DNA from 2 places in the Sphingobium sp. TKS genome. Region 2 is predicted to be linked to the other one. Evidence: predicted binding sites of a transcription regulator. Region 2 holds the regulator's gene; the other holds the start of a gene.
The links. The regulator LexA, encoded in region 2, represses DNA repair genes until DNA is damaged. The targets are predictions, from matches to a motif close to GTTCCNCNCTTGTTCT.
Positions count from the first base shown of each region.

Region 1: the regulator LexA is predicted to act here: its motif matches at 8,424-8,439, upstream of K426_RS16415 (ImuA family protein).

Region 1 covers NZ_CP005083.1:3,317,395-3,332,769, reverse strand. Annotated here, with positions in the region: gene K426_RS16465 (DMT family transporter) at 1-268, opposite strand, end outside; gene K426_RS16460 (heme exporter protein CcmB) at 483-1,130, opposite strand; gene ccmA (heme ABC exporter ATP-binding protein CcmA) at 1,127-1,729, opposite strand; gene K426_RS16450 (metallopeptidase family protein) at 1,726-2,151, opposite strand; gene K426_RS16445 (4a-hydroxytetrahydrobiopterin dehydratase) at 2,236-2,523, shown strand; gene K426_RS16440 (hypothetical protein) at 2,527-3,150, opposite strand; gene K426_RS16435 (patatin-like protein) at 3,147-5,480, opposite strand; gene K426_RS16430 (endonuclease/exonuclease/phosphatase family protein) at 5,562-6,260, opposite strand; gene radA (DNA repair protein RadA) at 6,350-7,717, shown strand; gene K426_RS16420 (CvpA family protein) at 7,729-8,244, shown strand; gene K426_RS16415 (ImuA family protein) at 8,447-9,307, shown strand; gene K426_RS16410 (Y-family DNA polymerase) at 9,204-10,796, shown strand; gene K426_RS16405 (error-prone DNA polymerase) at 10,793-14,362, shown strand; gene K426_RS16400 (IS110 family transposase) at 14,584-15,375, shown strand, end outside.
Region 2 covers NZ_CP005083.1:1,596,828-1,612,202, forward strand. Annotated here, with positions in the region: gene K426_RS08060 (sensor histidine kinase) at 1-537, shown strand, start outside; gene K426_RS08065 (citrate synthase) at 793-2,079, opposite strand; gene gltX (glutamate--tRNA ligase) at 2,097-3,551, opposite strand; gene K426_RS08075 (ComEC/Rec2 family competence protein) at 3,798-5,744, shown strand; gene lexA (transcriptional repressor LexA) at 5,735-6,418, opposite strand; gene K426_RS08085 (hypothetical protein) at 6,569-7,237, shown strand; partial or broken gene K426_RS30245 (IS1595 family transposase) at 7,288-8,173, opposite strand; gene K426_RS32100 (hypothetical protein) at 8,317-8,475, shown strand; gene K426_RS08100 (molybdopterin molybdotransferase MoeA) at 8,584-9,765, opposite strand; gene moaC (cyclic pyranopterin monophosphate synthase MoaC) at 9,762-10,247, opposite strand; gene trpC (indole-3-glycerol phosphate synthase TrpC) at 10,244-11,035, opposite strand; gene trpD (anthranilate phosphoribosyltransferase) at 11,032-12,024, opposite strand; gene K426_RS08120 (anthranilate synthase component II) at 12,118-12,714, opposite strand; gene wrbA (NAD(P)H:quinone oxidoreductase) at 12,927-13,526, opposite strand; gene K426_RS08130 (pirin family protein) at 13,640-14,359, opposite strand; gene K426_RS08135 (LysR family transcriptional regulator) at 14,482-15,375, shown strand.

The DNA of each region.
Region 1 (15,375 bases), 1.7 Mb from region 2:
CGGGCATGCCGTTGTTCACTGCCCACCAACTGAGCGTCAGATAGAAGCCGTGCAGCATCGCCCCAGCCGCCAAGTGCAGCGTCAACCGCCGCCCGCGAGGCAGGGCTTGCCGTGCACAAAGCGCGGCCCCTGCCAGCAGCAGAGTCGTCAGCGTCAGCCGCAGGGCAAGGATCAACTCCGGCGCAGCGTGGGGCACCATGGCCCGTGCGACGATGAAGCCGGTCGACCAAATGAGAATGAAGAGAAGGGAGGCGAGGGCGGCAATCATGTCCGCGCCTTTGGCCTAATGGCACTCGGTTGTCGAGTTTTGGCCAATGCAAGCCATTGATTGATCCGTGTTCCTGCGAAGGCAGGAACCCAGTTCCGCCGCTTGTGGATCATCGCACCGTAGGAACTGGGCTCCTGCCTTCGCAGGAGCGCGATGCGCTTCAAGGAAAGCAGCGCGAAGCAGATCGTCCGCCTTCCAACCGAAACCGTCTCGCTTATTCCCGCCCCGCCCGGATCGCAGCACCGCCGGCAAAGGGCGTGATCGCGACCAGCAGCAGCGATGCCGCGCCCAGGAATTTGAGCGCCGCGCCGCTGCCGTCGCCCAGCGTCCCCGCGCCGAAGATCAGCAGCGGCACGGCCAGCGGCAGCGCCAGCAGCCCCGCCAGCGCGCCGCTCGATCGCAGCCCGGCGGTCAATGTCGCCACCAGCAGCCCCAGTGCCGCCAGCGCAGGCGTGCCGATCAACAGTCCCGCCTCCAGCAAGCCGATGGTCGCTCCATCCAGCTTCAACAGGGCAGCGGCGGGCAGGGTCGCGATCATGAGCGCCGGGCCGAAACCCAGCCAATGCGCGATCAGCCGCGCCAGCACGACCATCTCCTCCCCGATGCCGCGCAGAGCGATCTGATCGAGCACGCCCGCGTCCCTGTCCGGCGCCACCAGCCGGTCCACCGGCAAGAGGCTGGCGAGCAGCGCCGCGATCCACAGCATGCCGCCACCAGTCCGCCGCAACAAGGCCGCATCGGGCCCCACCGCAAAGGGATAGAGGCTGGCGACCAGCAACAGAAAGGCGACGGGCAGCCACAGCCCGGCGGACTGCCAGGCCTGCCGCAAATCCCGGCTGGCCAGGGTCAGGAGGATATTCACGCGTCCTCCTCCGCGACATGATCCTGCATCGCCAATATCACCGGCGTCGCCAGCGGCAGCGGCTGATGCGACGCAGCGACGACGATTCCGCCCTTGGCCAGATGCGCCGCCACCGCATCGCCCAGCAGTTCCAACGCCGCATCGTCCAGCCCGTTGCCCGGTTCATCGAGCAGCCAGATCGGCGCGCCCCCAGCGATCACCCGCGCCAGCGCCGCGCGCTTGCGCTGGCCGGTCGACAGCATGCGCACCGGCACCTGGCGGAGCGCCTCCAGCGCCATCGCCGCCAAAGCCGCGTCCAGCGCGCCCGGCGCCGCCGCATCCAGCCGCGCCCAAAAGCCGAGCGCCGCGCCGAGCGGCTGTTCCATGTCCAGCGCCAGCCGTTCGTCGGTCAGCGCGACCCTGCCATGGCGGTCCACCGTTCCCGCCGAAGCGCGCAGCAGCCCGGCGCAGATCCGCATCAGGCTGGACTTGCCGATGCCGTTCGGCCCTTTCAGCAGCGCGCTGCCGCCCGGCTCCATGGCAAGATCGACGCCGCGGAACAGCAACCGCCCGCCGCGCACGCAGGCGACGTCCGACAGGTGCAATCCCACCCGGCTCATAGGGTGACCATGTCCTCCAGGACATGCATGTCGAGGTCGGAGAGGCCGAAATGATGGCCGATTTCATGCACCACCACATGGGTGATCAGCATGTCGAGCGGCACGCCGGTTTCCACCCATTCGTCCAGCAGCGGACGGCGGAACAGGTGCACGGTCGGCGGCATGTCGCCGGTCTGCGCCGCTTCCCCCACCGGCCGGCCGGAATAGAGGCCGGTGAGGCCGAAGGGATCGTCGATCTCCATCTCCTTGAGTATTCCGGGATCGGCAAATTCCTCAACGAACAGCACGACGTCGGAAAGATGCGACCGGAACGGTTCGGGCAGGCGCGTCAGCGCCTTCAGCGCCAGCTTTTCGATATCCTCGCGCGTCGGCGCAAATCGGGGTGGTTGACCGGCATCATGCATAGGGAAGACATAAAGCATGTTCCGAATCGTCTGCAAACTCTCGACGCACCGGAAAATGGGTTAATGCCGTCGGATGAGGCGGGGAAAAGTCAGGAAAAAGAGATGATCGCGAAACTGGATGGAGAGGAACGCGCTCTGGCGCTCAGGAACTTGCCCGAATGGACGGCCGTTCAAGACCCTGACGGCATCCGCCGCCTCTTCACGTTCAAGGATTTCACCGCCGCCTTCGGTTTCATGACGCAGGTGGCGCTGCTTGCGGAAAAGGCGGACCATCATCCCGAATGGTCGAATGTCTACAACCGGGTCGACATCATATTGACCACCCATGATGCGGGCGGCCTGTCGCGCCGCGACATCGACCTCGCCACGCAGATCGACGCTCTGTTGTAAGCGCTATTGCGATGCGTTGCCCTCGATCCGGTCGTCATAGCCGCTGAGCGCGGACATGACCGCCGGGTCACGGGCATAAAGCTGGCGCAGCAGCGCCAGCCGGGCGTCGGTGCCCGTGCAAAGCTCCGCTATATTCTCCTGCAAATAGGCAAGCCGCTCCGTATCATAGGCTTCCTCGCCGCGAAAATGGTCGCAACTGTCGCGGTCCACCATGTAGCGCGTCACCTCATCGGGAAAGGGCTGGGCGTCGGCCGCACCGTCAGAGGGTGGCAGGTCCAGGACATAGGCCGGGGGCCGGATGTTGGCCACAGATGGTGTTGTCGGCAGCGACTGCGACGGCGTTTTACTGGTCGGATCGGCGGGCGTCCGATTTCTCGCCTTCCGTTCGCCGCCCTGCGCCGCTTGCATGTCGGCAAGGGCGGGATCGATGTCGGGAAGAATGGCGGGGGCTGATGCCGGAGCCGCCGCTTCGCGGGGCAACGGCGCATCCCGCGTCAACGACGAATCGGGCAGGGCGGCCCGTTCACCAGGCCGTTCTCTCGCGCTCACCTGCTCGTCGGGGGCTGGAGAACAACCGGCAACCAGCGCCAGCACCATCATCGGAAACAGCGTCCGGCCTGCGTTCACCCAATCTCCTCTCGCAAGCTGGCGATCAGATCAGCGACATGGTCCAGCCGCTTTTCTTCTTCATCGAGGATCGCCAGGAAAGCGGTCCGCCTATACTGATGCACCGCCTCCTGCGAAAGACGGCTTGCCGCAGGCAATGCCGAAATCACGATATCCAGAAGCCGCTCCACCCCATGGAGCCGCCCCCAGAGATAATCATTCTCGCGATAGGCGCGGCTGAAGAAGGCGCCGAAATTGTTGAACTCAATGCCTTTCAGCGTGGCTTCCGCCCCGCCGGGCCGGATCGCGCTGCAATCCTCCGGCGAAATCCGGTCGACCTTGACCGGATCATATTCGTCCATCCCATGGCCTTGCAGCAGCGGCAGGGTGGCGATGTCGTAAAAGGGAAAGCCGAGATAGGCGAGCAGCATGGTGCGCCGCGCCGCCTTGGGCAGCCCCGCCAGCGCATCGGCCAGCATCATGTCCGCCGCCTCGTCGCGTTCGCGCAAGCCCCGCAGTTGCGCCACCGCCTCCAGCGCGGCGCCCGGATCATTGGGCACCTCCCGCGCCGCTGCCCGGATTTCGCCATTATAGAAATCGACGCCTTCGCATTCGGTATAATGCGACAGGGCGGCATAGATGGCGTCGTGCATCTTCTGGAGGATGGCATCATCCGTGGTCGTCTCCACCTCCAGCGTCTCGGCCAGCCGCCGTGCCAGAAAACGCAGGCGGCGAATGCGGAAGGGCAGGTCATGCTGGCGGAAGAAGCCGACCGGGGCGGAGGCGGGACCGACATCCTCGGTCAATCGATCCGCACCGATCGCGCGCACATGGCTCCACAGCGACTGGCGGTAGCTTTCGCGCATCAGCGGGCTTTCCTCCCCGCTCAGGCGGAACAGCAGGTCGGCCAGATCCTCGACAATGCCGGAAAGCTTGAGATGCCCGTAAGCCGGAAAGGCGAAACCGGCGGAGTTGGCCGCCCGCTGCTGCGCCTTGCCGCGCCAGGCGGAAAGCCGGGCAGGCGTCGGCCGGTCGAGGAACAGCATACCGCCGATGGTGCCCTCCACCTCGGCCTCGATCCCCGGCCGCAGCGCGTTCAATATGCGCACCATGCGCCGGATGCGGGCGCTGTGCCGGTCGATCGCCTCCAGATTGTCGCGGATCGGCTGTTCGCGGGGAATGTCGCTCAAGGCGCCGAATATGGTGCGGAAGAAGCCAGGCAGGGGCGCCTCCTCGCCCGAAGGCGCCTCCTCCGCCTCGCCCTGCCGGTTGAGCTGGATCGAGCGGTGCCCGGGCTTGGGGTCGATATAAACGAAGCGCCGATCGACCTCCCGCCGGGACGGACGGTTCTTGAGCGCGCCGATCGCCTGCGCGAAGGGGGCGTTGGCCAGCACCGATCCGTCGATCAGCACGGCATCCTCCACGCGGCCCCGCGCGGCGTGGCGGGGCAGGGCGCGCGTCAGGAAGGCGTCCCGCGTCGGCCAGGCGCGATGGCGGCGTTTCAGCACCCGGTCCAGCTCGCGCACGGTGAAGGGCGGGAAGGCGCCGGGGAAGCTGGCGGTCGCGCGCGCGGCGAAGACCAACTCGGCAGGATCGGCAAGGCTGCGGCCGACCTGACCATGGGCGCGGAAGCCGATCGACAGGCGATGCTCCGTCTCCACCACCTGCGGCGGGCTGTGGAGGTTCAGGCTCTGCGGATGCCCTTCGAAATCAGTGACGGTGACGAACAGGTCCAGCGGATGACCGGCGGGCAGCAGCGCGGGGCCGCGCCCGGTCGCCTCCATCGCATCGAAGGCGTCCAGGATCATGGCGGTGAAGACTTCGCCGCCAAAGGGCGGCTCGAACCAGCGGGAGCGGATGAAGTGCGACAGCTTGTGCCGCACCTCCTCCCGCGTGTCGGGGGCGACGGTGCGCTCGACCGTGTCGCCCGGATGCCGCGCCGCCATCCAGACGAGCGGGGTCGCCCAGAATTTGGTGATCCGCCGGGCGGGCCGGGCGTCGGGGTCGAGCAGCCTTTCGACATCGGCATTGTCCAGCCACATGTCGGTCAGCGGGTCGAGCGACTGGCCCGTCTCGATCGCCTGTGCCAGGAAGATGCCGTTGATCCCGCCCGCGCTCGCGCCCGCGATGATATCGGGCATCACGCGCAATTTGACGCCGCAGGCCTGTTCAAGATCCTTCAGCAGTTTGCGATAGACCGCCTCGCTGCTGTTGCCCGATGGCGCGCCGTCATGAAAAGCCCGGCTGGCCCGAGCCAGATGCCAGATTTCCTTTGTGATGCCGTGCATGTAGACGGCCAGGCTGATCCCGCCATAGCAGACCAGTGCGAGCCTGAGTTCCCGCTCTTTCATGGGGTTGAGAGTTGCAGAGCAAGAGCCGCTTGTCGAGAGAGCGTTGATGGGTATGCGCGTTTGTCCCACGGGAATCGCGCATCACCCCAGCTTGAACTCCGCCCAGATCGGCAGATGGTCCGAAGCCCGCCGCGCCGCCGCGCTTTCATGCACGCCGCAATCGGCCAGCTTCAACTGCCCGCAATGCATGATGCGGTCGAGCCGCGCCACTGGCCGCCGCGCATGGAAGGACCGGCCGCAGGGCGCGAAGCTGTAATGCCGCGCGAAATCCGCGAGGCACCCCCGTTCCGCGCTCCATTCGTTGAGGTCGCCCATCAGCACCGTCGGCATGGTGTCGCGCAGGCCCGCCGCGTGGATCACCGCCGCCGCCTGCTTGCGCCGCCACAGCCCCGACAGGTCGAGATGCATGCCGAAGATGCGCAGGCTCGCCTTGCCCAGCGTCACCTCCGCCATGGTGGCGCCGCGTGGTTCCAGGCAAGGCAGGTGCAGCACGTCATGCGTGCCGATTTGCGCTTCCTTGCGCACCAATATGGCATTGCCGTGCCAGCCCATGGAATCGACATGCACGTTGAGCGGCACCGGCTTGTAGGGGCTGATGCTCTCCAGCAGCCAGGGCGGCAGTGCCGCCGACCGCACGCCGAAGCGCCGGTCCGCCTCCTGCAGCGCGATGATGTCGGCGTCCAGTTCGTTCAGCACGTCGATCACCCGTTCCGGAACCCGGCGGCGGTCGGTGCCAATGGCCTTGCGGATATTATAGCTCGCGACACGAACGGTCTTCATGTCGAAACAATGCCCCACTCCGCGCCCGGTTTCCATGGGAAGATGCAAAGGGGATTTGTGTTCCGCATATGTTCTGATATGCGTGCCCCATGGCAAAGGCAAAGCGCAAATTCGTCTGTCAGCAATGCGGCACTGTTTCAAACCGTTGGCAGGGGCAATGCGACGATTGCGGCGAATGGAACAGCATCGTTGAGGAAGTGGCCGAAACAATTTTTTCCGCCCGCCATGATCTGCACAGCGGCGGCCGCGCGCTGAGGCTGGTGGGCCTGGACGACAAGGTCGAATTGCCGCCCCGCACCACCACCGGCATTGCGGAGTTCGACCGCGCTTTGGGCGGCGGCATCGTCTCCGGCTCCGCCACGCTGATCGGCGGTGACCCCGGCATCGGCAAGTCGACGCTGTTGTTGCAGGCCGCCGCTCGCATCGCCATGGCGGGACACCGCGTCGCCTATATCAGCGGCGAGGAAGCGGCCGATCAGGTCCGCTTGCGCGCCCAGCGGCTGGGCCTGGGCAATGCCCCGGTGCAACTCGCCAGCGCCACCTCCGTCCGCGATATTTTGACGACGCTGGGAGAGGAAACGCCGCCCGCCTTGCTCATCATCGATTCGATCCAGACCATGCACAGCGACCTGATCGAAGGCGCGCCCGGCACGGTGAGCCAGGTGCGCGCTTCCAGCCAGGAACTGATCCGCTTCGCCAAGCAGCGCGGCACGGCGCTGATTCTCGTTGGCCATGTCACCAAGGATGGCAGCATCGCGGGACCGCGCGTGCTGGAACATATGGTCGACACGGTGCTGAGCTTCGAGGGCGAACGCAGCCATCAATATCGCATCTTGCGCGCGATCAAGAACCGCTTCGGCGGCACGGACGAGATTGGCGTCTTCGCCATGGTGGCGGAGGGGCTGGAGGAGGTGAGCAATCCTTCCGCCCTGTTCCTGACGCACCGCGATGAAACGGTAACAGGCGCCACCGTCTTTCCGGCGCTGGAAGGCACGCGCCCGGTGCTGGTGGAGATACAGGCGCTGGTCGTCCGCCTTTCCAGCGGCGCTACCCCCCGCCGTGCGGTGGTCGGGTGGGACAGCGGGCGGCTTGCCATGGTGCTTGCCGTGCTGGAGGCGCGTTGTGGGCTCAGTTTCTCGACCTGCGAAGTCTATCTCAACGTCGCGGGCGGCTATCGCCTGTCGGACCCCGCCGCCGACCTGGCCGTCGCCGCCGCGCTGATGTCCGCGCTGTCGGAACGCCCGGTTCCCGCCGACGTCGTTCTCTTCGGTGAAATCGCGCTGTCCGGCGAAATCCGCCCGGTCGCCCATGCGCCGCTCCGCCTGCGCGAAGCTGCCAAGCTGGGCTTCAATCGCGCCTTCGTGCCTGCCGCCGTGGCCGATGGGGTGAAGGGCATTTCCGTCAGCGGCTATCGCGCCCTCGCGCAACTTGTTGACCAGATGCTCGGGCGCGGATAGCCAGCAACGCGATGAACGCGATCGATATTCTCGTCCTGCTCCTGATCGGCGGTTGTGCGATCTTCGGCCTGATGCGCGGCTTTGTGCAGGAAACCCTGTCGCTGATCGCCTGGGTGCTGGCGATCTTCGCAATCCGCCTGTTCCACGCTTCGGCCACCGAGCTGGTCACACCCTTCATCGGCAGCACCAGCGGCGCGGCGGTGCTCGCCTTCGCGCTGGTGTTCGGCATCACCTTCGGCGCGGGCAAGCTGCTGGCCCATGCGATCGGCCGCCGCACGCGCCAGTCGGTGCTCGGTCCCGTCGACCGCGTGCTGGGCGCGGGCTTCGGCGCGGTCAAGGGCTTGATCGGCGCGACTCTGGTGTTTCTGGCGTTCAGCCTCGTCTACGACACTTTCTACGGCAGTGGTGCCCGACGCCCGGATTGGTTGTCCGACGCGCGCACCTATCCGCTGCTCAATGCCAGCGGTCAGGCGATCAGCGAATTCGTGGCAGAGCGCCGGGCGCACAAGTCTATGGAAGCCGAATAGGTCGGTTTCGGTTCAATTATCGGCCTTGGGATATCAGCTCCTCATCCTGACCGGGATGACGGTGGCCGAACGGGCGGCCTCATCCTTGAACCTTTGATGGACCGGCAGATGCGCCGCCTTGCGCATTTTCTGGATCGGGTCGCCACGCTCAATTGACAGCGTCCGTCATTGCGTCGAAAAGAACAAATCAGGAACAAACAATATGGTCGAGTCGGTGAAGTCCCTCGCCGCCCTCAGGCGGCATATTGCATCGCTGGAGGGCGTTCCAGCCTCGCAGCCTCATGCGCGGGTGGAAACCGGCCATGCGGCGATCGATCAGGCGCTGGATGGCGGATTGGCGCGTGGCCGGGTGCATGAATTCTTCGCTGCGGTGGAGGAAGCGGCGGCGGGGGCGGGATTGGCGTTAATCCTGGCGCGGCTGGCGGCAGGGGATGCGCCTCTGCTCTGGCTGCGGACGGCGGCGGCGGGGCGGGCAGGGGGCATGCCCTATGGTCCGGGACTGGCGGCGCTGGGAGTCGATCCCGAGCGGCTGGTGATCGGCGTGATGGCCGATGACGGGATGCTGTTGCGCGCTGCGGTGGATGCGCTGCGCTGTCCGGCCTTGGGCGGGCTGGTGGTGGAACTGCATGGTTCCGCGCCCTTGCTCGACCTGACGGCCAGCCGGCGGTTGGCGCTGGCGGCGGAGGCATCGGGCGTGACGGCCTTCATGTTGCGGGTGGGCGGCGATCCGGTGCCGAGCGCGGCGGATACGCGGTGGCGCGTGGCGGCTGCGCCTTCGCTGCCCGTGCCGGGGAACGGGCCGGGCATGTGCGCCTTCGATCTCAGCCTGTTGCGGCGGCGGGCGGGGCGGGATGGGCTCGGCTGGCGGCTGGTCTGGGACAATGGCCGGGGCATGTTTGAAGAAAGTGGAGGTGGGCGCGATGAACGCCATGACCTTGGCCAGAGCGGCAGGGAACAGGATGGCAGGAGACAGGATGGCGGAGGACGCGATCGGCAAGCGCCGCTATCTGGCGCTGTGGTTTCCGTTCCTGCCGGTCGACCGGCTGCGGATCGCGCGGCCTGACCTTTGGGCAGCGCAGGGCGAAGGGCCTGCGGTCGTCGTCGAGCAGGTGCGCGGCGCGATGCGGCTGGCGACGCTGGACGCCGATGCCCTGGCGCTGGGCCTGACGCCCGGCATGACGCTGGCCGACGCCCGCGCGCGGGAACCCGGTCTGCGTATGTTCGATGCCGATCCCCATGGCGATCAGGACTGGCTGGAGCGGCTGTGCGACGGTTGCGCCCGCTATACGCCGGTTGCGGCGCTCGATTCCCCCTTCGGCCTGATGCTCGACATTACGGGTTGCGCGCATCTTTGGGGCGGGGAGGACATGCTGGCGCGGGAGGCGGCGGAGCGGCTGGAGCGCCATGGCATGCGGGTGCGCCATGCCCTCGCCGGAACGGCGGAGGGCGCCCATGCGCTGTGCCGTTTTTCGGTCGGCGCTGCGGCGGACGAGGATGCGGCGCTGCGGCGCCTGCCGGTCGAGGCATTGCGGCTGGAGGAGGAAAGCGTGGTGGCGCTGCGCCGGGCGGGGCTGCGTACCGTGGGCGATCTGGCGGCGCGACCGGCGGCGATCCTGGCGTCGCGCTTCGGTGAGGAAGCGGTGGATGCGTTGCATGGCCTGCTTGGGTTGGGGCGGCGGCCGCTTGCGCCCCGGCGGTCGCGCCCGGCGATCCGGATCGAACGGCGCTTTGCCGAACCGATGGGCAGCACCGCCTTTGCCCTGAAAGTGCTGGAAGAGATGGCGGCGGAGGCGGGAGAGCGGCTCGGTGAACGCGGCCAAGGCGGTAGGCGGTTCGAAGCGCTGTTCTTCCGCAGCGATGGCCTCGCCTTTCCGCTGCGGGTCGAAACCAGCCTGCCGGTGCGCGATGCGCCCGCGATCATGCGGCTGGTGCAGGAACGGATCGATGCGCTGTCCGATCCACTTGACCCCGGTTTCGGCTTCGACATGCTGCGCCTCACCGTGCCGCAGGCTGAACCGATGGCGCCGACGCAATTGGCGCTGGAAGGGGGAGAGGCGCGTCGCGAAGAAAGCGTCGCGGCGCTGGTGGACCGGCTGTCGATCCGGGCGGGGCGGGCGCGTATCCAGCGGCTTCACCCAAGCGACAGCCATATTCCCGAACAGGCCCAGCTTGCCCTGCCCGCCATGGAAAGCCGCGCGCCCATGAACTGGCCGCAAAGCCAGGAGGCAGGCGACCCGCCCCTGCGCCCGCTGCATCTGTTCGATCCGCCCCAGCCGATCGATGTGGTGGCGCAAGTGCCCGACGGCCCGCCGCATCGCTTCCGTTGGCGGCGGGCTTTGCATGAAGTGACGCGCTATGAAGGCCCCGAACGCATCGCGCCCGAATGGTGGACGGCCAAGGACGGCGCGCTGGAGGGGGAAAGCGTCGGGCTGACGCGGGACTATTACCGGGTCGAGGATGCACGCGGGCGGCGCTACTGGATTTTCCGCCACGGGCTTTACGGGATCGAAGCGGTGCATCCGGGCTGGTATATTCATGGCCTGTTCGCATGAAACGGGGCAGCGGACCCGATCCGGCAAAACCCAAATCCATCGACCGGCGGGAGCAGGAGGCGCTGGAAGCCGTGCGGGAGAAAGCGCGGCGTAAACCACCGGGCCAATCCCCGCCGACTGAGGCTCCACCCTTTGCCGAATTGGTGGCCGCGACCAATTTCTCCTTCCTGCGCGGCGCGTCCCATGCGCAGGACATGGTGACGCGTGCTATCATGCTGGGCCTTCAGGGTCTGGGTATTGCCGATCGCAACACGGTCGCCGGCGTGGTCCGCGCCCATGTCGCGCGCAAGCGCTGGCCCGAACGGATGCGCGAGGCGCTGCTGGAAGCGCGCAAGGAAGCAGGCCAGCCGTTGGAACTCAGCGATGAAGAGGAGCGCGCCTGCCGGACCGATCTGCGGCTGGTCGTCGGGGCGCGGCTGGTCTTTGCCGACGGCACGCCGGACATCGTTGCCTATCCCGCGACGCGGCGGGGCTGGGGCGAACTCACCAAATTGCTGACCGTCGGCAATCTCCGGTCGGTGAAGGGCGACTGCATCCTGCGCTATGAGGATCTGACCGCCTATCTCGACGATCTGCTGTTGATCGTGATGCCCGGTTCCACCGCGACCGAGCAGACGGCGCATCGCAAGCCGGTGGAGTATGATTATGATGACCGGCCGCCGAAGGAGGCGATCAGGCAGGGCCATCTCAGCCTTGTGCCGCCGCCGCCTCCGGCCGATCTGGAGGGGCTTCTGGTCCGATTGTCGCGCTTGGCGCCGCGCCGGGTCTGGCTGGGGGCGGCATTGGGTCGGGATGGACGGGATGCGCGGCGGCTGGCGCGGTTCAAGGCGCTTTCGGCGGCGGCGGGCGTGCCTTTGCTCGCGACCATGGACGCCCTCTATGCCAGTCCAGCGCAGCGTCCCTTGCAGGATGTGCTGAGCTGCATCCGCGAAGGCACTGGCATCGCCAAAGCAGGGCGCCTGTTGGAGGCGAATGCGGAGAGGCATGTCCATAGCCCTGCCGAAATCGCCCATCTGTTCCGTGATTGTCCGGAGGCGGTGGCGGAAAGCGGGCGTTTCTTAAGTCAGGTGCATTTCACGCTCGACCAGCTTGCCTATGAATATCCCCATGAGCCGGTGCCGGAGGGCTGGACGGCGCAGCAATGGCTGGAGGAGCTGACCTGGTCGGCCGCCCATGCCCGCCATGGTCCGCGCATTCCCCGGAAGGTGCGTGAATCGCTGCGGCAGGAATTCGAACTGATCGCCAAGCGCAACTATGCCTATTATTTCCTGACCGTTCACGACATCGTGGCCTTTGCCCGGACGAAGGGCATCCTCTGCCAGGGCCGGGGTTCGGCGGCGAACAGCATGGTCTGCTTCCTGCTGGGCGTGACCTCCGTCGATCCGCGCAAGCATGACCTGCTCTTTTCCCGCTTCGTATCCGAAGAGCGCAACGAGCCGCCCGATATCGACGTTGATTTCGAGCATGAGCGGCGCGAGGAGGTCATGCAATATATCTATGAGCGCTATGGCCGCCATCGCGCCGGGATCGCCGCGACCGTCATCCATTACCGTTCGCGCAGCGCCGTGCGGGAAGTGGCGAAGGTGCTGGGCCTCAGCGAGGATGTGTCGACGCGCCTGTCCAGCACGGTTTGGGGCAGCTATTCCGGCGACATGGGCGATGCGCGGATCGTGGAGGCGGGCTTTGCGCTCGACAATCCGCAGATCGTGCAGTTGAAGGCCATTGTCGACCAGTTGCTGCATCGGCCTTTTCCGCGTCACTTGTCGCAGCATGTGGGCGGCTTCGTGCTGACCCAGAACCGGCTCGACGAGACGGTTCCGCTGCACCATGCGGCGATGGAGGATCGCAGCTTCATCGAGTGGGACAAGGATGACATCGACGCCCTCGGCCTGATGAAGGTCGACGTGCTGGCGCTGGGGATGCTGAGCTGCATCCGCCGGGCCTTCGACCTGATGCGCGAGCAGGGGCTGGGCGACCATCAACTGACGGTCGATATGGAGGCGGAGGACGATGCCGTCTACGACATGCTGTGCAAGGGCGACAGCATCGGCGTGTTCCAGGTGGAAAGCCGGGCGCAGATCAACATGCTGCCACGGCTGAAGCCGCGCACCCTCTATGACCTCACCATCCAGGTGGCGATCGTCCGTCCGGGGCCGATCGAGGGCGATATGGTCCATCCCTATCTTCGCCGGCGCTGTGGAGAGGAAAAGGTGACCTATCCCTCGCCCGCGCCGGACCATGGGCCGAAGGACGAGCTGGAAAAAATCCTCGACAAGACCAAGGGCGTGCCGCTGTTTCAGGAGCAGGCGATGCGGCTGGCGATCGTTGCGGCCGATTTCAGCGACGTGGACGCCAACCGGCTCCGTCGCGCCATGGCGACATTCCGCAATGTCGGCACCATCCATCATTTTCGCGAGAAGATGATCAAGGGCATGGTCGAGCGCGGTTATGAGGCGGAGTTCGCCCAGCGCTGCTTCAAGCAGATCGAGGGGTTCGGCAGTTACGGTTTTCCGGAAAGCCATGCGCTGTCCTTCGCGCGGCTGGTTTATGTCTCGGCCTGGATCAAATGCCACCAGCCCGCCGTGTTCGCCTGCGCGCTGCTGAATTCGCAGCCCATGGGTTTCTATGCCCCGGCGCAACTCGTGCGGGATGCGCGGGAGCATGGCGTCACCGTGCATGATGTCGATGTGAACATGAGCGGCTGGGACAATGCGCTCGAACCGTTGCTGCGATCGCGGCACGGCAAGCGGGGCGAGGGGCAGGGGCGGGCCTTGGCGCTGCGGCTGGGTTTACGGCAGGTGGATGGTTTTCGCGAGGATTGGGCGAAGCAACTGGTCGCGGCGCGGGCGGACGGGCTGTTTGCCACTATGGAGGATCTGGCGCGGCGGGCGGGATTGCCGGCGCGGGCCTTGCGGTTGCTGGCGGACGCCGACGCCTGCCGGTCGCTGGGGCAGGACCGGCGGGCTGCCCTCTGGGAAGCGCGGCGGACGCCTTCGGATGAATTACCCCTGTTCGCCGCGGCCAAGGCGCGGGAACTGGGCGATGAGCCGGATGCGATGCTGCCCGCCATGGCGTTATCAGAGCATGTCGAGGCCGATTATCTGGTGACGCGGCTGTCGCTCAAGGGGCATCCGATGCAATTCCTGCGCCCGGTCTTCGCGGCGGAGGGCGTGCTGAGCTGCGCGCAGACATCGGCGGTGAAAAACGGGACGCTGGTGAAGACGGCCGGCGTGGTGCTGGTGCGACAGCGGCCGGGCAAGGGCAATGCGGTCTTCATTACGATCGAGGATGAGACGGGCATCACCAACATCCTGCTCTGGGCGCGATTGTTCGAAATGCAGCGGCGGCCGGTCATGGCGTCGCGGCTGATGCTGGTCGAAGGGGAAGTGCAGCGCAGCAAGGAGGGAGTCGTCCACCTGATGGCTGCCCGAGTGCATGATCGGACGGTGGAGTTGGGGCGGCTTTCGCAAACAGGTGTGGAGGAGCCTTCTCGCAAGCCTCATGCACGTGCCTCAGGGCATCCGCGCAATGTGCGGATCTTGCCGCAATCGCGGGATTTTCATTGAGGATGGAAATGGCCAGGAGTGAACGCCAACAATCGTCATCCCAGCGAAAGCTGAGATCTCGTGAGGCCAGGTCGTGCGCTATCGCCTGAGATCCCAGCTTTCGCTGGGATGACGGAAATGATCTCCGCTCTCGGGGCTGTCAGGAATTTATGGAATGGCCCGCCCCTTTTCCCCGGCATCGGATATGATGCTGGTGCTCGAAAAGGGAAAGGAGCGGACCGATGTCTATTGTGATCCTTGGCGTTGATCTGGGCAAGAACGTTTGCAGTGTGGTAGGCGTGGACGGTAACGGCGCGGTGGTGGTGCGTCGATCAATGCGCCGTCAGGGTCTGATCGACTATGTGCGCAAGCTCCCAGCCTGTGTAATTGCGATGGAGGCGTGCTGCGGTGCGCATCATCTGGGGCGGCTGTTCGCAGCGCAAGGACACGAGATCCGGCTAATGTCGCCCGAATATGTTCGCCCCTATATTAAAGCCCAGAAGAACGATGATCGAGATGCCGAAGGGATCGCCGAAGCTGCGTCGCGCCCGACAATGCGGTTTGTCGAACTCAAGAGCCAGGAGCAGCTGGATATTCAGAGTCTGCACCGAGCTCGTTCGCGGTTGGTGGCATCACGTACGATGTTGATCAACCAATTGCGGGCTTTCCTGCTCGAACGCGGCGTGATCTTTGCAGCCGGTCGCCGCAAACTGGAAATGGGCGTGGATGCGTTACTGGGCGATGGGGAGGAAAGCCTATCGTCGCGGATGCGTCAAATGGTCGCGGATTTGCGTGCCGAATGGCAGGAGCTTAATGCACGGATCGACGCGCTGAACGGGGAGTTTGTTGCGTTGGCTCGCCAGGATGAAAGCATGCGCCGGCTCATATCGGTGCCGGGAATCGGTGTCCTCAATGCTACCGCGCTGGTGGCGGCAGTCGGCGATGCGAGCTCTTTTGCCAAAGCTCGGGACCTGGGGGCCTGGCTGGGACTTGTCCCGCGTCAGCACACCACCGGAGGGAAGGCGCGATTGTTC
Region 2 (15,375 bases):
GCGGCGGGGCGGCATTTGATGGCGCTGATCGACGATCTGGCCGATCTGCAAGCGATCGACCGGCCCGATTTCAGCGTGATAGCCGAAGAGATCGATCTGGCCGACATAGGGAGACGGGCCGCCGGGCTGTTCCTGGTCAAGGCGCTGGATCGCGGGATTTGCGTGGTGGCGCCCGCGCCGGAGGTGAAGCAGCCTGCGGTCGGGGAATTCCGCCGTGCCTTACAGATATTGATGAACCTTGTCGGCAATGCGGTCCGCTATGCGCCCGAAGGATCGACCGTGCGGATCGAGACTGGCCGGGAAGCCGGGCAAGCCTGGATTGCGGTGCTGGACCGGGGGGATGGCATTCCCGCGGACAGCCGTGAGCGCATCTTCGACAAGTTCGAGCGACTGGGCCGCAGCGATGCGGGCGGCAGCGGATTGGGGCTTTATATTTCGCGGCGTCTGGCGCGAGCGATGGATGGAGATATCCGCATCGACGACGCGCCGGAAGGGGGCGCGCACTTTACGCTTTTGCTTCCTGTTTTTGCGGGGTAGCCAAGGGGAAGGGCCGGTAGCGGACGTTCTGTTCCGCGCTGTTTTCCTTGAAGCGCAGCGTGCTCCTGCGAAGGCAGGAGTCCAGTTCCTACGGTGCGATGATCCACAAGCGGCGGAACTGGGTTCCTGCCTTCGCAGGAACACGGATGCGCTCAATGGCAGCTAATGGCTATTTTTGTAAAACATCACATGTTCCGGCTGAAAAAAAACGGCGCCTATCGGGCGCCGTTTCTCTTTTCTCATTGTCAGCGCCGCTTAGCGCTTTTCGACCGGGACATAGTCGCGCTGCGCGGGTCCAGTGTAGAGCTGGCGCGGACGGCCGATCTTCTGCGCGGGGTCCGAAATCATTTCGTTCCACTGCGCGACCCAGCCGACGGTGCGGGCGAGCGCGAACAGCACGGTGAACATCTCGGTCGGGAAGCCGATGGCCGAGAGGATCACGCCCGAATAGAAGTCGACATTCGGATAGAGCTTCTTTTCGACAAAATAAGGATCGTGAAGCGCGATCTGCTCCAGTTCCTTCGCCACGTCGAAGATCGGGTCGTTCACGCCCAGCTTGGCCAGAACATCCTTCGCGGTCTTCTGCATCACGGTCGCGCGCGGATCGTAATTCTTGTAGACGCGGTGGCCAAAGCCCATCAGGCGGAACGGATCGTCCTTGTTTTTGGCGCGGGCGATATATTCGGGAATGCGATCGACGGTGCCGATTTCGCGCAGCATGTTGAGCGCCGCTTCGTTCGCGCCGCCATGCGCCGGACCCCAGAGGCAGGCGATGCCGGCAGCGATGCAGGCGAAGGGATTGGCGCCCGACGAACCGGCCAGACGCACGGTCGAGGTCGACGCATTCTGTTCATGGTCGGCATGGAGCGTGAAGATCTTGTCCATCGCATCGACGATGACCGGATCGGGCTCATATTCTTCCGCCGGGACGGAGAAGGTCATGCGCAGGAAGTTGGCGGTGTAGCTCAAATCGTTGCGCGGATAGACGAAGGGCTGACCCACCGAATATTTATACGCCATGGCCGCGATCGTGGGCATCTTGGCGATCAGGCGGTGGCTGGCGATCTTGCGCTGTTCCGGATCGTTGATGTCGGTCGAATCATGGTAGAAGGCCGACAGCGCGCCAACCACGCCGCACATGATCGCCATCGGGTGCGCGTCGCGGCGGAAACCGCGGTAGAAGGTGGTGAGCTGTTCATGCACCATGGTGTGGCGCGTGATCGTGCGGGTGAAATCCTCCAGCTCCTTCTTGGACGGCAGTTCGCCGTTGAGGAGCAGGTAGCTGACTTCCATGAAGGTCGACTGCTCGGCAAGCTGGTCGATCGGATAGCCGCGATGCAGCAGCACGCCGGCGTCGCCATCGATATAGGTCAGGCCCGAATCGCAGCTCGCGGTCGAGGTGAAGCCCGGATCATAGGTAAACATGCCGGTGTTGGCGTAAAGCTTGCGAACATCGATGACCTGCGGGCCGACCGTGCCATTCAGAATGGCATAGTCTTTCGCGTCGCCTCCGACGGTCAAAGTGGCATTATTATCCGACATGCTGTTCTCCTGATACTTCAATCGGCCGATGCGTGCCTCACAGCGGCCAATCGTTCCAAGCTCTCCGCCTTCCCCAAAAGGAAAAGGACGTCGAAAATTCCCGGCGAAACCGTGCGACCGGTCAGCGCCGCGCGCAAAGGCTGCGCGACCTTTCCAAGCCCGAGGCTGGCATCCTCTGCCACGCGGCGTATTGCTTCCTCGATCGCTTCGACCGTCCAGGACTGGATGGGTGCAAGAGCGTCGGCTGTCTGTCCCAGCAGCGCGCGCGCCGAGTCGTCTAGCAGAGCAAGAGCCTTCTCGTCAAAATCGAGCGGGCAATTTTTGAACAAGAATTCGGCCCCCTCCGCAATTTCGTTAAGCGTCTTGGCGCGGGGTTTCAGCGACGCCATGGCGTCGGTCAGCAGCTTTTCGGCGCCTTCGGGCAAGGGAGTGCCCAGCCTTTCCCCGATTCGCGGCGCGACCAGCGCAGCCAGGCGCGCATCATCGGCTTCGCGCAGATAATGGCCGTTCAGATTTTCCAGCTTCTTGATGTCGAAGCGTGAAGGTGAGCGGCCGACGCCCGTGATATCAAAAAGTTCGACGGCGCGGTCGAGGGAGATGATCTCTTCATCGCCATGGCCCCAGCCGAGTCGCAGCAGATAGTTGAGCACCGCTTCGGGCAGCATGCCCATTTCGTCGCGATAAGCGTCAACGCCCAGCGCGCCGTGGCGCTTGGAGAGTTTCGCGCCATCCGATCCGTGGATCAGCGGGATATGGGCGTAGACTGGCTCTTCCCAACCCATGGCTTTGATGATGCCAAGCTGGCGGAACGCATTGTTGAGATGGTCGTCGCCGCGAATGACATGAGTGACGCCCATGTCATGATCGTCGACCACCACGGCCAGCATATAAGTAGGCGTGCCGTCGGAGCGCAGCAGGATCATATCGTCCAGCTCCGCATTTTGGACGACGACGCGGCCCTGCACGGCGTCCTCGATCACCGTTTCGCCTTCGCGCGGCGCTTTCAGGCGGATGACGAAGGGTGCGCCTTCAGGCGCCTCCTCGATCGAGCGGTCGCGCCAGCGCCCGTCATAGCGCATGGGTTGCTTCGCGGCGCGCTGCTGCTCGCGCAGTTCCGCCAGTTCCTCGGGCGACGCATAGCAGCGATAGGCATGACCGGCGGCGAGCAACTGGTTCGCCACTTCGGCATGGCGGGGGGTGCGCTCGAACTGGAAGACCGCGGGTTCGTCGCCGCCCAGACCCAGCCATTCCAGGCCGTCGAAAATCGCGGTCACGGCTTCCTCAGTGGAACGCGCCCGGTCCGTGTCCTCGATCCGCAGCAGGAACTTGCCGCCATGATGACGCGCGAACAGCCAGTTGAAGAGCGCGGTGCGCGCGCCGCCGATATGAAGAAAACCGGTAGGCGAGGGCGCAAAACGGGTTACTACCTGTTTGTTCGAACCCGTAGCACTCACCGCTTCATTCCCTGACATTCGCCCTGATATCCACCCGGCCTATCCATGATCGCGACGCCCCCTAGCATGGCTTTCGAGCCACGACAAACCTCCGTTGTCACTTCCGCCCGGGCAAGGGCGGAACGGATTCGGCGCGGCTTGGAACTTTGGCTGGAGGAAGAGCGCGAGCGGCTGCCGCTTTGGGTTCCGGTTGCCTTGGCTGTTGGTATTGCGGCCTGGTTCGCCTTGCCTAATAGATTGCAATGGCTTGCCTTTTGCTGCGCCATGTTGGCGGGGGCATGCGCCGCGCTTGTTTTGCCGATCGGCGGACGGGTGCGTCAGGCGATCCTGGCGGGCAGCCTTTTGGCCTGTGCAGGATGCCTGCTGGTCTGGGCAAAGGCGATGATGTGGGGCGCGCCGCCCTTGCCTCGGGCGGCTTTTGTCGAGCTGACGGGGGAGGTCAGATCGGTCGACCGGCGCCCTGCGCAGAAGATGAGTCGCGTGCTGGTTCGTCCGATCGGCATGCCCGCGCTGCCGTCTCTGATACGCGTCAATCTTGACGATGCGCTGATGCCGGCGGGTATCGGGGAGGGGGCGGTCCTGCGCTTCCGGACGAGGCTGATGCCGCCTGCACCACCCAGCCTGCCGGGCGGCTATGATTTCGCGCGCCGGGCCTATTTTGACGGGATCGGTGCGACCGGGCGCGTGCTGCGGCCGATCACCGTCCTGCGGCCCGCGACGGCGGGGCCGCCGCTCAGGGCTCGGCTGTTCGCGCATATTCTGGAACGGGTTCCGGGGAAGGGCGCAGGCATTGCCGCCGCTCTGGCTACGGGGGATCAAGGCGCGATTTCCGAAGTCGATGCCGCGGCGATGCGGCGGAGCGGGCTTGCTCACCTTCTGTCCATCAGCGGCCTGCATGTCACGGCCTTGATCGCGGCGGTGATTTTCCTGCTGATGCGGGCGATGGCGCTGAGCCGTCGGGCGGCGCTCGACTGGCCCCTGATGCTGGTCGCGGCGGGCGGCGGGGCTTTGGCGGGTATCGGTTATACGCTTCTGACGGGTGCGGAAGTGCCGACCGTGCGGTCATGCGTCGCTGCCTTGCTGGTCCTGGGCGGGCTGGCAATGGGGCGGGACGCGATCACGCTCAGGCTGGTGGCGGCGGGCGCGTTGGTGGTGCTGATCCTCTGGCCCGAAGCGCTGGTGGGGCCGAGTTTCCAGATGAGTTTCGCCGCGGTGGTCGCCCTGGTGTCGCTGGGTGAGCATCCGCGCTTTCGTGCTTTCCTGTCGGCGCGGGACGAAGAAATATGGCGCCGGATCGCCCGCAATCTTATGGGCATGCTGGCGACGGGACTGGTGGTCGAACTGGTGCTGGCCCCCATCGCGCTTTTTCATTTCCACAAGGCGGGCATGCTGGGTTCGGTCGCCAATCTAGTGGCCATACCGCTCACCACTCTGGTCGTCATGCCGTTGGAGGCGATGGCCTTGCTGTTCGATATGGGCGGATGGGGCGCCCCCTTCTGGTGGCTCACCGCCCGCTCGCTGGACCTGTTGCTGCTGGTTGCGCATGGGGTGGCGTCCAGCCCCGGGGCGGTGGTTCTGGCGCCCGGGCAATCGGGGGTGGTGTTCGGCTTCATCCTGTCAGGCATGTTGTGGTGCCTGTTATGGCGAAGCCGGTGGCGCTGGGCGGGTTTGATGCCAGTGACGGCTGGCGTGGTGATGATCGTGACCAGTTCGCCACCCGCCATCTTGATAACGGGAGATGGTCGCCATGTCGCGGTCCGGACTGCGAATGACGGCATGGCGACGCTGCGCGGGCGGGCGGGCAGCTATGTGCGGGAGGTCATGGCGGAAAGCGCGGGCTATGACGGCACGCTGGAGGCAATGGCGGCGTTGCCGCAAGCCCGCTGTTCTCCCGATCTTTGCGCCGTTCGCGTGACGGGCGGAGGCCGGAACTGGAACCTGCTGCTGACGCGAAGCAGCATGAAGATCGACAATGCCATATTGGCGCGGGATTGCGCGCGCGTCGATATCGTCGTCAGCGATCGGCGCCTGCCGGGGGTCTGCCGACCGCGCTGGTTGAAGGTGGATCGACGATCCCTGGCCGCAACGGGCGGCCTTGCCATCGATCTCGACCATGGCTCCATCCGCAGCGTGAAGACCGGGAATGACGAGCATCCCTGGGTCGCGCGGCCTTTGGGTCGACCGCGCGGATTGCCGGGTCGTCAGTTATAGCGCCGCAATAACCCCGCCAGCTTTCCCTGTATCCGGACCTGCTGCGGATTGTAGATTTGCGGTTCATAGGCACTGTTGGCGGGATCGAGCCGAACCTTCTGTCCTTCGCGGTGGAAATATTTGAGGGTGGCCTCATTCTCGTCGATCAGCGCGACCACGATCTGTCCTTCGCGCGCCACCTCGGTGCGCTGGATGAGCGCGAAGTCGCCGTCGAGTATTCCCGCCTCGACCATGGAATCGCCTGCCACTTCCAACGCATAATGATCTCCGGTCCCGAGCAGCGCCGCGGGGACGGAGAGCATATTCTGCCCCTCCAACGCTTCGATCGGCACGCCCGCCGCGATGCGGCCGTGCAGCGGAATCTCAAGGATGTCATTGGCGGCAGGCGGCGTGATCAACGCCGGTCCGGTCGCCAAGGGGGCTTTGAGCGGCGCAATGAGCTTGGGCGCGCGATGCATGGCGTCGGGAAGCTTGAGCACCTCCAGCGCACGGGCGCGATTGGGCAGGCGGCGAATGAAGCCGCGCTCCTCCAACGCGTTGATTAGGCGGTGAATGCCGGATTTGGACCGCAGGTCCAGCGCTTCCTTCATCTCCTCGAAAGAGGGGGAGACGCCTCCCTCCTCCAGCCGGGTCTGAATGAAGCTCAGCAATTCCTGTTGCTTGGGTGTCAACATCTCGCCTTGCCCTCCTTGGAACGTATGGGGAACGCATAGGAAACGGAAAGGGGTAAGTCAAGCGCCTGGTTATTATCCCTTTCCGACAAGTAGCGATATCCGCTATATGCGATCCCCATGCCGAAGGAGATTCGGCATGAAGGGGGCAAGATGGCAAAGTTCAGCCAATCAATGGAGCGCCTACTCTCGGTGGCTTCATCGCTATTCACTTTTTCAGGCTCCATCGTTCCGGGCACGATTTTGGGCATCGTGATGGCCTATCTTTCTCAGGGCGTGGGCCTCATCAATCAATTCGGCGCTTTTGGATGGATAGCCTGCGGCTTGGTGACGTTCTTACTTACCAGCATGTCCTTCGCACTATTCGCCAAGACGCAGCTCTGGAGAGTCGAAAGAAGGCATCGGGCACGACTGGACGGGGAGGGCTTAGATTTTGATCCAATGGCGCGGGTTTATCAGAATAAGAGGCTGTATTTACGCGATCTGGCGCCGCTTGGACGTAAGCGTGTCAACGGTAAGAAGTTTATTAATTGCGAGATAATCGGCCCCGGAACTGCTATCATAGGAATGAACACCGATCCTTCTAAAAGGATGAGTGTCATGAGTGATTGCAATACCTATGATGTGGATTGCATCGAGATAGACCCAAGCAGCCAGTCAAACTTGGCTATTGGATTTTGGGATTGCGACTTTGAAGGTTGTAACTTTTACCACATGACCTTGCTTTTCATGGGTAGATCCAACGACACGTTAAATTGGATAACTCCTGATTTTCGCCAAGGAAATTTGCTAGAGGCTCAAGAGCATGAACAGCAGAGTTAACGATCGCTTCGACCGCCTGCTAGACGCGATGGCCCACGGCCACGCGCCTGTTAGCGGGAAAAAGAAACCATCAGGCGATCCAGCATCAGATGCGGAACGTCGCGCATATTGTGACGAAACTCAAACTCAGCGAGATACTTCGGGAGATGCTTCGCGCTGACATGAATGTGGGTGCCGTTAATCCCGCGCTTTAGCTGCGCCCAGAAGCCTTCAATGCCGTTCACGGTGGTTCCGGTGGCGCTGACATATTGATCGGCGCTGTGGTTCACGGTCTTGTGCCCGTAGCCCTTGAACTCGCCCAGATCGCGATAGCTGATCAGTTCGTCCGTGTGGATTTCGGTATGCGGCTTTACGTTGGCGAAAACATGCGGCTCCAGCGTAGATTTCTTACGGTTCGGAACGACGCGGGTGATCACGTCGCCGTTGCGCTCACGCATACCGATCACAATGGCCTTGTTGTCGCGGTAGTTGCCCGCGCCTTTACCTTCCTGCTTACCGCCGATGTAGGTTTCATCAACTTCCACGATCTTACCGAAGCCCGCCCACCGGATCGTCGCCGTCAACCTGCCCCATATATTCGCGGATCATGTGGCACATGCGCCAAGCGGTCTTGTAGGTCACGCCTAGCTGACGCTCGACTTCCTTGGCGGCAACGCCGTTTCGCGAGGCGCAGAACTGGAACATGACGAAGAACCAATCGCGCAGGCTCGTGCGAGTGCGGTCAAAGGGGGTGCCAGCGGTCGGGTAAATCTGAGCGCCGCAATATTCGCAAGCGTAGGAGCGGCGGCCCTTCACGCGGTAGAAATGGGCCGACTTGCCGCACTTCTCGCAATTATGGCGATCCCCGTAGCGAACGCGCATCAGGTGATCGAGGCAACTATCTTCGGTCGGGAAGCGATCTTGGAACTGGCGCAGCGTGGGGGCTTTGTTGCTCATGCCCATCATATGCCATATTCGGCTACTTGTTTAAAGGGGATAATCACCAAGCGCCTAACGGTTTGCCGCATTTGCGGGAACGTGGCGGCGGGCGGGCCGTTTAAACGGCTGCCTTTCCCGAAGAAGGCGAATAGGAGAGTAAGATGGCCAACCAGAACAAGCAGGGCGGTGATCAACGCCGCGATCAGCAGGGCGGCGACCGGTCCAGCCAGGGCGGACGCCAGCAGCAGCAGGAGAACCGCCAGGGCCAGATGGGCGACGAACGCCGCCAGGACAAGGCGCCGGGCAAGCAGCAGCGCTGAACAGCCTGGCTGCCATTCAGTATATGATCTGAATGCCGCAACTAGTCATCAGGACTGCACTGGAAGGGGTCGCTCGTCGGCCCCTTTCCTTATGCGAAGAGGATGAGCTTAGGCGAGGGGGAGGACCGTGACGGCCTCGCCCGCCAAGGCTGCGGGTGAGCCGGCGGGGCGCAGGATGAGGCAGTCGGCCATCGCCAGGGCGGCCGTGGCGGCGCTGTCCTGCGAGGTCACGGAAACGATGCCCGCTTCGGTGCGGAAGGCGCGCAGATAATCGTCGCGTTCTCCGGTGGCGGGAAGGGGCGCGGCAAGCGTTGCCAGCGTGGTGCGGGGCAGGGGCGATGCGGAGCCCATCAGATGGCGGACCAGGGGGAGCAGGAACAACGTCGCAGTGACGAAGGCCGATACGGGATTGCCGGGCAGGCCGAGGAAGATGGCGGAGCCCAGCGTGCCAGCCATGAGCGGCTTGCCCGGCCGCATGCGGATCTTCCAGAAATCGAGCGAGCCCCCAGCGCGGGCGAAGGCGGGGCGGACGATGTCATGATCCCCCACCGACGCGCCGCCGGTCGAAACGATGATGTCGGCGTCCCCTGCGCGGGTGAAGGCCTGGGTCACGCTGCCGAGATCGTCGGACACGATCCCCAGATCGATAATATCGCAAGGCAGGCCGCCGAGCAGCGCGGCCAGCATGGGGGCGTTGGAGGAAGGGAGTTGGCCTGGCAGCGCAGGCGCGCCGGGCGGGACCAGTTCATTGCCGGTGGAGAGCAGGGCGATGCGCGCACGCCGGGCGACGGGCAAGCTTCCATGGCCGCCCAGCACGGCAAGGGCGATCTGTGCAGGGCCGAGAGCGGTGCCCGTCTTCAGCAGAAGGCCGCCTTTGCCGAAATCGGATGCAGCGGGGCGAACATTGCGGCCATGGGCCAGAGCGTCGCCCAATCCCTGCAGGATCGTTTCTTCCCGGACCGCATCCTCCTGGATCAGAACGCTGTCCGCGCCTTGCGGCAGGGGCGCGCCGGTAAAGATGCGGCAGGCTTCGCCGGGACCGAGCGGTGGAGGAAGCGGGCCGCCAGCCGCGCTTTCGGCCGTGACTCTCCATGGCCCCGGCCATTCGTCCGCGCGGATCGCATAGCCATCCATGGCGGAAAGATCGGCCCAGGGCTGATCGCGCAGCGCGGCGATATCCTCGGTCAGCCAACGTCCGGCGCAGGCGGGAATGGCCGCCTGCTCGGTCGGCAGGGGCGCCGCGAGCGCCATCAGGCGGCTTTGCGCCTCCGCGACCGGGAGCAGGCTCATGCCGCGCGCCCGTCCCCGGCAGTCCAGTCGCCGGACTTGCCGCCGGTTTTGGCGAGCAGGCGGACGTCGCTGATGACCATGGCTTTATCGAGCGCCTTTGCCATGTCGTAGACGGTCAGCAATGCGACCGACGCGGCGGTGAGCGCTTCCATCTCGACACCCGTCTGGCCTGCGGTTCTGGCGGTGGCGGTGACGGTGACGCCGCTGTCGTCGAGGTCGAATGCGATACTGACGGAACTGAGCGGGATCGGATGACAGAGCGGGATCAGTTCGGCGGTGCGCTTGGCGGCCATGATGCCCGCGACACGGGCGACTGCCAGTACGTCGCCCTTTTTCACCAGGCCTTGGGCGATGGCGGCGGCGGCTTCCCCGCTCATGGTGATGCGGCCGGTGGCGATCGCCTCGCGGGCCGTGACTGCCTTGGCCGAGACATCGACCATATGGGCCGAGCCGTCCTTGTCCAGATGGGTGAGCTTGCTCATTGCCCCGTCAGCAGGTTGCGGGTCGCGGTTTCGACATCGGCCTGCCTCATAAGGGTTTCCCCGACTAGGAAGCAGCGCACCCCATGGTCCGACATGGCGATCAGGTCGTCATGGCTGCCGATCCCGCTTTCCGCGACGAAGGTGCAGCCTTCCGGAGCCTGGCCGACCAGTTCATAGGTGCGGGCGAAATCGACGGTGAAGTCGCGCAGGTCGCGATTGTTGACGCCGATCAGGCGCGATCGGAGCTTCATCGCCCGTTCCAGTTCCTGCGCGTCATGCACTTCGATGAGAGCGTCCATGCCGAGGCCGAGGGCAGCGTCCTCGATTTCCGCCATCTGACCGTCGTCCAGCGCGGCGGCGATGATGAGGATGGCGTCGGCGCCCAGCGAGCGGCTTTCCAGCACCTGCCAGGGGTCGACCATGAAATCCTTGCGAAGCACCGGCAGGGCGCAGGCGGAGCGGGCGGCCATCAGATAATCGTCATGGCCCTGGAAATAAGGCTCGTCGGTCAATACCGACAGGCAGGCCGCGCCGCCCGCCGCATAGGCCTGGGCATGGGCGGGGGGGTCGAAATCGGGACGGATCAGGCCTTTGGACGGGCTGGCCTTCTTGATCTCCGCGATCAGGCCGAAGCCGGAGCGGGCGGCATCGTCCAGCGCCTTGCGGAAACCGCGCGGGGGCGTCTGTTCGGCGGCGCGGGCGTGGAGCGTGGAGACGGTGATCGCGGCCTTGCGCCGGGCGACTTCATCCCGCTTCACATCGCAGATTTCGATCAGCTTGTTGGTCATTGATAGGCAATCCAGCAATTGAGGAGCGCGTTGGCAAGCCCGCGATCGATGGTTTCGGCGGCTTCCTCCACACCTTCGCGAAAATCGGATACGGCATCCGCGACGACAAGGGCTGCGGCGGCGTTCAACAGCACGGCATCCCGATACGGCCCCGTTTCGCCTTGCAGCAGGGCGCGGAGCGCGGCGGCATTATAGGCGGGGTCGCCGCCCCTGATCGCTTCCACCGGATGGGTGGAGAGGCCGAGTTCGGCGGACGTCAGGCGGCGCATCGCGATCAGGCTGTTGCCTTTCACTTCCGCCAGATCATTGCCGCCTGCCAGCGACAGTTCGTCCAGCCCTTCGTCGCCGGAGACGATCATGGCATGGTCGACGCCAAGGTCCGCCAGCGCCTCCGCATAGATGGGGACATAGGCAGGGCGGGCGATGCCGATTAATTGGCGGCGCACTTGGGCTGGATTGGCGAGCGGGCCCATCAGGTTGAAGACGGTGCGTTCGCCTATCGCCTTGCGGATCGGACCGAGGCGTTTGAGCGCGGGGTGGTAGTTCTGCGCAAAGAGGAAGCAGATGCCGAGATCGGCCAGAGTCGCTTCGGCTGTCGCGGCTGCGCGGTCGAGGTCGAGGCCGAGCGCTTCCAGCGTGTCGGCAGCGCCTGCCTTGGAGGAGGCGGCGCGGTTGCCATGCTTGGCCACGGGGATGCCCGCGGCTGCGACCACCAGCGATACGGCTGTCGAGACGTTGAGCGTATGGTGCCCGTCGCCGCCGGTGCCGCAGACATCGATTGCGCCCGCAGGAGCGCTGACCGGGATCATGCGGCTGCGCATGGCGCGGGCGGCGGCGGCGATTTCCGTGGCCGTCTCTCCACGGCGGGCCATGGTGACGAGGAAGCCGGCAATCTCCTCTTCAGGGAGGTCGGCGTCGAACAGCAGGTCGAAGGCTTTGGCGGCCTGTTGCGCGTCGAGGGGGCCAGTAGGATCGGGCAGGCGGGTCATCGACGCTGCCTTAATCATGGGATGGCGCCGGAGTCGAGATGGGCAAGCCTGAAATTCACTATGCGAGCGGCATTCAGGGTGACGCAGGTGGCACTATGAAAGCGCGGCGGCGCGTTCCTGAACCGGGATGCCCGCGATCCGCATGAAGTTCGCCAGCATGTCATGGCCATGTTCGGTGGCGATGCTTTCCGGGTGGAACTGGACCGAATGGATCGGCAGGTCGCGGTGGCGGAAGCCCATGACCGATCCGTCTTCGCTGGTGGCGTTGACGATCAGGCTGTCGGGAATGTCCTCGACGATCAGCGAGTGATAGCGGGTCGCGGTGAAGGGCGAGGGGAGCCCTTCGAACAACCCGGTGCCGTCATGGCTGACGGGGGAGGTCTTGCCATGCATCAGGCCGCCGCGCACCACCTTGCCGCCGAAATGCTGCCCGATCGACTGGTGGCCAAGGCATACGCCCAGCAAAGGCGCGCCCGCGTCCGCGCAGGCGGCGACGAGATCAAGGCTGACGCCCGCCTCATTGGGGGTGCAGGGGCCGGGCGACAGCAGGAAGGCCTGTGCGCCGGTGGAGAGCGCCTGACCGGCGGAAATGGCGTCGTTGCGGACGACCTCCACCTGCGCGCCCAGTTCCATGAGGTAATGGACCAGGTTCCAGGTGAAGCTGTCGTAATTGTCGATGACGAGGATCATGGGGAAGCTTTAGCGCGGGATTGGGAGTTGGGGAAGTGGGGGTGGGGCGTGGGATTTGCCCGTTCGCCTATTTGGCTTGAGGCAAAAAAGAAAGGGAGCCGGCGCGCAGTCCATGCGCCGGCTCCCCCGCTTGCGTTGATGCCTGGCGACCCAAGGCTCTCAACGACTGCACCGCTTAGACGGCGCAGCAATGCATTTTCCGTTCGGCTGTCTTAGCCGTGCAGCTTCAGCGCCGTTTCCGCGATGCGGCGGCCCTGATAGCGCGCGCCTTCCAATTCTTCCTCGCCCGGTTGGCGGCTGCCGTCGCTGTCCGCCAGCGTGGTCGCGCCATAGGGCGATCCACCACGGACCTTGTCGACGCCCATCTGCCCGGCAAAGCCATAGTCGAGGCCGACGATCACCATGCCGAAATGCAGCAGGTTGGTGATGATCGAGAATAAGGTGGTTTCCTGTCCGCCATGCTGGCTGGCGGTTGAGGTGAAGGCTCCGCCGACCTTGCCGTTCAGCGCGCCGCGTACCCAGAGGCCGCCGGCCTGGTCCAGAAAAGCCGCCATCTGGCTCGACATGCGGCCAAAGCGGGTGCCGGTGCCGATGATGATCGCGTCATAATCCGCCAGATCCGCGACGGTCGCGACCGGCGCTTCCTGGTCCAGCTTGAAATGCGCGGCCTGCGCGACTTCCAGCGGCGCCGTTTCGGGGACGCGCTTGATATCGACTTGCGCGCCAGCGGCGGCGGCGCCTTCCGCCACGGCCTTCGCCATCGTCTCGATGTGGCCGTAGGAGGAGTAATAGAGAACCAGAACCTTAGCCATGAGTGTCTCCAATCGCGTTAACGTATTGATCGTAAAAAGGTTTCGAAAAAATTTGGCCGCCCGCGCGGGGAGGGGGGATTGCGCGGGTGGCCTTGGCCCCGGGGGGGAGGAGCCTATTCGCTGTCGACCAGGACGATTTCGGCGTCCTCGATCGCCTTGATGGTGATGGGCGCGCCGCCGATGATCGCGGCGCCATCCCGCGCCTCGAAAATCTGGCCTTCGATCTCGATCCGGCCCGTTGCGGGGACCAGATAGAGGTGACGCCCTTCGCCACTCTCATAGGTCACGCTATCGCCCGCCTTGACGGTGCCGCCCAGCAGGCGGGCGTTGGCGCGGATTCGCAGCGCTTCCTTGTCGTCGTCATGGCCGCTGGCCAGCACCACCAGCTTGCCGGACCGGTCGCCCTTGGGGAAAGGCTTGGCGCCCCAGCTCGGCTGGCCGCCCCGGCTGCGCGGAATGACCCAGATCTGGAAGAGCGTCGTCGTCTCGTCCTCCAGATTATATTCGGCATGGCGGATGCCGGTCCCCGCGCTCATCACCTGGACGTCGCCCGCTTCGGTACGGCCCTTGTTGCCCAGGCTGTCCTGATGGGTGATCGCGCCCTTGCGGACATAGGTGATGATTTCCATGTCCGCATGGGGATGCGGCGGAAAGCCGGACCGCGGGCCGATTTCATCGTCGTTCCATACCCGGATCGCGCCCCAGTGCATGCGGGCGGGATCATGATAGTCCGCGAAGGAAAAATGATGCCGCGCATTCAGCCAGCCATGGTCGGCATGGCCGAGCGAGGCGAAGGGGCGGCGCTCGATGCGGCTCCCGACTGTCGTGCTCATATGCTTGCCTTTCTAATATCTTGCCGTCCGCTTCCCAAACGGGCGCTTCCGGCTTGCTTTCCGATAATCTAGCGATCAGGATCGTTTCTTGAATAAGCAGCATTGAAACGGATTGTTTCCTTATGCGTCTTCCCGATTTCGAGGCCTGGGCGATGTTCGCCGCCGTGGTCGAGCATCGCAGCTTCACCGACGCCGCCAAGGCGCTGAGCGTTTCCAAGGCTACCGTGTCCAAGGCCGTGTCCCGGCTGGAGCAGCATCTCGACACCAGCCTGTTCAGCCGCACCAGCCGCCGCCTTGCCCTGACCGAAAGCGGCAAGCGGCTGGCGGATCATGCCGCGCGCATCCTCTCCGAAGGACAGGCGGCGGAGGAGGCGGCGCGGGATGAAACGGCGGAACTTTCCGGCACGGTTCGTCTGGGCGCGCCGATGACCTTCGGCCTGCTCCGCGTTGCGCCGCTGATCGCGGAATTCACCAAGCAGAATCCGCAGGTGGACATTGATCTGCACCTGTCCGATGCGCAAATCGACCTGGTGGAAATGGGGCTGGACGCCACCATCCGGATTGCCGACATGCCCGACAGTTCGCTCCGCGCCCGGCGGCTAGCGGATGTCAAAGTGCATGCCGTCGCTTCGCCAGCCTATCTGGCGGAGCGGGGGCGCCCGACTCACCCGTCGGACCTCGGCGGCCATGACTGCCTGTGCTATTCCAATACGCCGACGCCCGATGTCTGGCGCTTTTCTGGCCCCGGCCAGCAGAATGTCGTGGTGCAGGTCCGCGCCCGCATCACGGTTAACAGCGGAGAGGCGATGCTGCCCGCCTTGCGCGCTGGCGTTGGCATTGCCCGGCTGCCCGACTTCATCGTCGGCGAAGCGATGGCGTCAGGCGAACTGGAAGAGATTCTGGTGGATTGGCGGCCGCCGCTCTTGGGCATTCATCTGGTCACGCCGCCGTCGCGACTGCGGCCCGCGCGGGTCGACGCCGTGCTCGACTTCCTGACCCGCCATCATGGCTGTTGA